2 regions of the Acetobacterium sp. UBA5834 genome follow, and region 1 is predicted to be linked to the other one. Evidence: predicted binding sites of a transcription regulator. Region 1 holds the regulator's gene; the other holds the start of a gene.

Region 1 (3,219 bases):
TTTCACCGCCAGATAGGGTGCCAATCGGTTTAAAGACCTCATCGCCGACAAATAAAAAGGCCGCCAGGATATTGCGCAATTCGCCTTCAGTCAGTTTCGAATCGACATCCCACAGGGCTTCCAGCAGATTTTCATTGTAGAATTGCTTCAGAGCCTGATGTTCCTGATCGAAATAACCGATATGGACCTTCTGACCCAGTCGGATTTCGCCGGCATCGGCGGCCAACTTTTTCTGCAAAATGCGAAAAAGGGTTGTTTTTCCGGCACCATTGGGTCCAATGATGCCGATTTTATCACCGCGATGAATTTCAAAATTCATATTCTGAAAAAGCAGACGATCGCCAAAGGATTTTTTAATCCCTGTCACCGCCAAAACGTCATTGCCGCTTTTAACCCGGGGGACAAAGCTGAAATGGCTGTTATGAGCAGTTTCGACCTTGTCGAGCAACTCAATCTTACTGAGGGCTTTTTCCCGGCTTGAAGCCCGTTTTGAGCTTTTGATGGAGTTATAAGCCCGGAACCGGTCGATGACTTCCTGCTGGTGTTTGATTTCTTTAAGTTGTTGTTGATACTGATGATTTTGTTCCATCATATCCTGTCGCTTTTTTAGTGCATACTGGGTATAATTGCCTTGATATTCTTTGATGTTTTTCTGGGATACTTCGATAATTGAAGTACAGACTTTATCGATAAAATAGCGGTCATGAGACACGATGACAAAAGTACCGGGGTAATTTTTAAGATATTGTTCCAACCACTGCAGGGCATCGATATCGAGGTAGTTGGTGGGCTCATCCAATAAGAGCAGTTCCGGTTCCTGAAGTAGGATCTGGCCCAACGTAGCACGGGTTTTTTCACCGCCGCTAAGCATCGAGAAGGCTTTAGTTTGATCTTCGGGCTTAAAACCGAGGCCATTGATGACACCCCGAATTCGGCTGGGGTATTCATAACCGTGTTGTTCGGCAAAACTTTCTTGCAATTCCCCAAACTCCAGCATCAGTTTTTCCTGCTCTGCCCCGGTGCTGTCGGCAATGGCAGCGCCAATTTGTTTGATTCGCTTTTCCATGTCGATCAGCGGTTTAAATACATCAGTGAGCATTTCGAGTAGGGTTGTGTTCTCGGCAATTGTGGACTCCTGAGATAAATAGCTGATGGTTAGTCCGTTTTTTTTGCTGATTCGTCCGGTATCAGGGATCAGTTCGCCAGTAATCAGCTTAAGCAGCGTCGATTTTCCGGTACCATTGCGGCCGACCAGACCGATTTGTTTTTTTTCATTAATGGATAGATTAAGATTATTAAAAATTTCATGAATGCCATAACTAAAATGCAAATTTTCGATATTGATTAACATTATTTCACCTGTTTTCGTTTTTGTTCAGTTATTTGAGTTCACTTTTACTATTCTATCAAAAAAAACGGCAAATTAAAATGAATAATTTGACGTAATTGGTTCATATTGATATAATTAGTTGACTATCCGAAAGAAAGGAGAAGTAATCATGCATCGCTTCTCAAAAAAAGTATCAATGACCGTCGTAAAACGGTTACCGAAATATTATCAATATTTAAGTGATTTACAACTCAATGATATCGAAAAAATATCATCCCGGGAATTAGCAAGTCTGATGGGCCTGACAGCTTCTCAAATTAGACAGGATTTGAATTCTTTCGGGGGGTATGGACAACAGGGGTACGGCTATAATGTGGGAGAATTAAAGGAGGCTATCAAGGAAATTTTGGGTCTTGATAGTGAATATAATTGTATTATCATTGGTGGCGGGAATATGGGTCATGCCATCGCAAACTACGAACGATTTAAGCGGGAAGGTGTGATTTTAAAAGGCGTCTTCGATGTTGATCCATTGACTGTAGGTACAGTCGTTGGCAGTGTAGTAGTAAAACATATGGATGAACTTGATGAATTTGTCAAAGCGAATGAAATTGACATCGCCATTTTGTGTGTGCCCCGGGAAGTCGGTCAGAAAGTTGCAACCCAGATTACAGAACTGGGTGTGAAAGGTATCCTCAATTTTAGCCCATTGGATTTGGATGTTCCCAGTGATGTAGTGGTTGAGAATGTTAACATTACAGATAGTTTATTCACGTTAACTTATCTGCTGGGTGAGTAAAAGATTAGTTGTAGAGTATGGGAAGAGTTTGATTTTCTTTAATCAGGCTCTTTATATTTTGCTCAAAAAAGAAAACACAACTGCGGATATATCGGTGAATTAAAAAAGAAACACTTTCTTTGTGTTTCTTTTGTTTTATAACAAGTTATTTAAACATGATTTTCGTAGTTTTTGATTTACTTCCCACTGGAGCTCTTAAAATTAATAAAATCCAGAACCTCTTGCTTATAGCTTTCCGGGAAAGAGAAGTACGAAGAAAAAGAATCCACTTCTTCGTTGGAAAAAACGTAAGATTTCAAAAATTCTTCACATGTCATCGGTTTCGGGTTGCTTGGTAAAAGCTTTGGCTGATCGGTTCTACATAATAAATAGTCCACAGAAACTTCAAAGAAATCTGCAATTTTTATCAGTAATTGGTTTTCAGGTAAGTTTTTATCTTTTTCATACTTGGAGATAGAGCTTTTATTTAGATAGAAAAGATTGGCAAAATTCTCCTGTGTTAATCGTTTTGAAATCCGCAACGCTTTTAATCGGCTGCCAAAAGTATTGTTTTCCATTTTTTCACCTTCTTTCAGTTTAGAATTGTTGGCATAAATGCACTGCCTATAGCGTAATTATACCACGTCTTTAACATTTGTCAAGATTTACGGTTGAATTAAAGGAATAAATCTTAAAGGGATAAAGCATCAAAAAGGCGCTCTTGCTTCTCTTAAGAGTCGTAGACATTCTCCGTATTTGACTTTTTCTGGAGATGCTTCATTGGCTGGAAATGGACTTTCCAGAGACTGACTGCTAAGAGCAGTCTTCGTTATTGTGTCAAATAATGCATTAAAGTCCGTATTGGCAGGAGGATCAGTTGATTTGCGTTTTGATTTTCCGTCTTCGGTTATAATTTCATCGTAACTCAGAGAGACCAGCGTTGATCCGTTAAAGGTTGCCTGAAGAAATCCCTGATAGCCATCATGGTCGGGGTTGCTGGTGATTGAATAAGTATCGAGGGTGTCAATTTTTATTGGTTCATGATCACCTTTGCTGGCCAGATCCAGAATTGCCTTGGACAAACTGATAAATTTTTCGGATGTTTGTGTCG
Region 2 (3,219 bases), on a different contig from region 1:
CCTGGCATGGATTCAGTCAAGCAGGTCCTTAAAAATACCCGGGTCGGTAACGATTTTGTGCCGCTGTCCGATGACGAACGACAAACCCTTGAAGCGGATGCCAAAGCGCTGGGTAAAACCTTCTGTCGCCGCTGCGGTTATTGCGCCCCCTGTCCTCAGGGCATTGATATCCCGATGCAGTTTATTGTCGAGGGCTATTACCGTCGCTACGATCTTGAAGAATGGGCTCTGGACCGTTATCGCAGCTTTGTCGCCAATGCTTCCGACTGTGTTCAGTGCGGAGAATGCGAACCCCGTTGCCCCTATAATCTACCGATCCGTGACATGCTGAAAAAGACCCGGGAACTGTTTGACCCGCTGGTATAGGAGCTCAATCCATCAACACAGATAAAAAGGTCACAATCCCACAACAGGTGAGATTGTGACCTTTTTTTCAATAAAACTGCTTAATTAGTCACACAAGTATAAGCGACCCAGGGCATCTGCCGCCATAATCGCTGCATAAACGGTGTCAGCATCGACATCAAAAGGCATATTATGAATGGTTTCGCCGGGATCAGCCGCTGCTACTGCCACCGCCATGATTTTTTCTGGAGTTGGATCGATACAACCCAATTCACCCAACGTAATTGGCAGACCAACAGATAAACAGAAATCAATGACTTCTTCAATATCTTCCAAGGAGCGGTTTTCCATCACCAGTTGAACCAGCGTTCCGAAAGCAACTTTTTCACCGTGATACATATGGTGACATTCCGGTAATACGGTTAAGCCGTTATGTATGGCGTGACAAGCAGCCAGCCCGCCACTTTCAAAACCAACCCCACTGAGGTAAGTATTAGCTTCAATAACATTTTCCACCGCCGGGGTACAGCTTGCCGCTTCAACCGCCAGCTTCGCTTTCAAGCCGTCTTCAATTAAAATATCATAGCATAGTTTTGCCAAAGCCAATGCCGATTTGGTCGGATGTGCTCCTGACATGGTGGTTCCGTTGGAATCCACGGTGGCCTGAGCTTCAAAATAAGTAGCCAATGCGTCTCCCATCCCAGCGACAAAAAGTCGGGCTGGAGCCGCTTTGATGATGTCGGTATCCATCACGACAATCTCAGGGTTTTTAGGTAGAACCAGGTATTCATCAAACACGCCGTCTTCGGTATAAATAACGGATAAAGCCGAACAGGGCGCATCGGTAGATGCAATGGATGGTGCAATCACGACCGGCAGTTTTTCATAGTGTGCCGTCGCTTTGGCTGTATCCAAAGTTTTTCCGCCACCAATTCCAACAACCACGTCACAGCCTTCAGCTTTAACGATTTCCTGGAGACGGGCAATTTCAACCTTTGAACATTCACCGTTAAACTTTTCGGGTGTGAATTTAATTCCCGCCGCTTCGAAACTGGCTTTCAATTCCTCCGCTTTGGTTCGCATCATGGTTCCGCTCATTAAAACAAGCGCAGATGTTCCAAATTTTCCAACATGTTCCGGTAATTTACCAACTTCTCCGGCCCCTTGAACATAACGACTGGGAGACATAATAATCTTTTGCATTTTCTACCTCCGAAAATATTTTTTCGTTATTATTATATCAAATAATTCCCGGGATGCATTCGTTATTATCGAAAAAAATCAGGCCAGCGCTGATACTATTTCTGGTCTGATTTTATTTTTTTCACCGGTTCTTAATACAATTGGTAATTTTTTGTTTTCTGCTATAACGATTTCAATCAAGCATCTGCATGAAAAGAGACCAACCGACCCGAAGCGGGTAGGTTGATCTCTTTTACTTTAGGCCATTTACTTTAGGCCATATAGAATTCGCCGTTAGGATCGACATCGATGGTTACGGTCTGACCCTCATGGACATTGCCCTTTATGATTTCTTTACCGACCATGGTTTCGATGTGTTTTTGCAGGTAGCGTTTCAGCGGTCGGGCCCCATAAGCCGGGTCAAAGCCCATATCAATAACGGCATCAATAGCCTCCTGGGTCAGCGTAACCGTGATGCGTCGTTCTTCCAGTCGTTTCTGCAAATCTTTTAAGAGCAGGGTGACGATCTGGCCAATCGCTTCCTTATTGAGCGGTTTGTAGAGGACAATTTCATCAATCCGATTTAAAAACTCTGGTCGGAAATAACTCTTTAACAATTCCATCACAGCCGCCTCTGTTTCTTCCGTAATTTCGCCAGAAGTATTAATCCCTTCCAGTAAATATTCGGAACCGATGTTAGAGGTCATGATGATGATCGTGTTTTTAAAATCGACGGTTCGTCCCTGGGAATCAGTAATTCGGCCATCGTCGAGGATTTGCAGAAGGATATTAAAGACATCTTTATGGGCTTTTTCAATCTCGTCCAACAGAATTACACTATAGGGTTTACGACGAACTGCTTCGGTGAGCTGTCCACCTTCTTCATAACCAACATATCCCGGAGGTGCCCCGATTAACCGGGAGACCGAAAATTTCTCCATATACTCGCTCATATCAATGCGAATCATATTTTCTTCACTATCAAAGAGGGTGGCAGCGACCGCCTTGGCCAGCTCGGTTTTCCCGACCCCGGTGGGTCCCAGGAACAGGAAACTGCCAATCGGACTGTTGGGATTCTTGATCCCGGCCCGGGAACGGATAATGGCATCAACCACTTTGAGGATCGGCTCTTCCTGACCTACAACCCGTTGTTTTAAGGTGTCTTCCAGCGCCAGCAGTTTTTCCCGTTCGCCTGAGACCAACTTACTTAATGGGATATTAGTCCAATCGGAAATGATTTCGGCAATTTCTTCCTCGGTGACCTTTTCCCGTTTGAGACTATTATCATCACTTTTTTCATCAGCTTTGCGCTTGATCTCATCAATTTTGGCGGTCTTTTCGGGAATTAAGCCATATTCCAGTTCCGATGCTTTGCGGTAATCCCCTTCCCGAATCGCTTTTTCCCGCTCATAGGTGAGCTGATTCAGCTCTTCCTGCAGAGTTTTCAGGGTATCGGCAGACTGTTTTTCATTTTCCCATTGCATACTCATGGTGTTAAAGCGTTCTTTATATTCCACCAGTTCTTTCTGAAGCCGTTCCAGCCGTTCTTTGCTGAGGGTATCTTTTTCTTTTTTCAGGGCCACTTCTTCAATTTCCAACTGCATCATCTTACGGCGCACCTCATCCATTTCCTCCGGCATGGAGTCCATTTCGGTGCGGATCTTGGCACAGGCTTCATCAATCAGATCGATG

The links. The regulator Rex, encoded in region 1, represses fermentation and respiration genes when NADH is low (regulators of the CRP and FNR family bind a similar motif). The targets are predictions, from matches to a motif close to ATTGTTAANNNNTTAACAAT.
Region 2: a site for Rex is predicted at 1,571-1,590, ahead of B3F51_RS11240 (glycerol dehydrogenase). Genes of this name have one in related genera too.

The regions. Positions count from the first base shown of each region.
Region 1 covers NZ_DJGY01000047.1:60,405-63,623, reverse strand. The annotation lists gene B3F51_RS09535 (ABC-F family ATP-binding cassette domain-containing protein) at 1-1,351, opposite strand, end outside; gene B3F51_RS09530 (redox-sensing transcriptional repressor Rex) at 1,500-2,129, shown strand; gene B3F51_RS09525 (helix-turn-helix domain-containing protein) at 2,306-2,686, opposite strand; gene B3F51_RS09520 (FMN-binding protein) at 2,816-3,219, opposite strand, start outside.
Region 2 covers NZ_DJGY01000055.1:40,636-43,854, reverse strand. The annotation lists gene B3F51_RS11245 (aldo/keto reductase) at 1-366, shown strand, start outside; gene B3F51_RS11240 (glycerol dehydrogenase) at 451-1,548, opposite strand; gene clpB (ATP-dependent chaperone ClpB) at 1,800-3,219, opposite strand, start outside.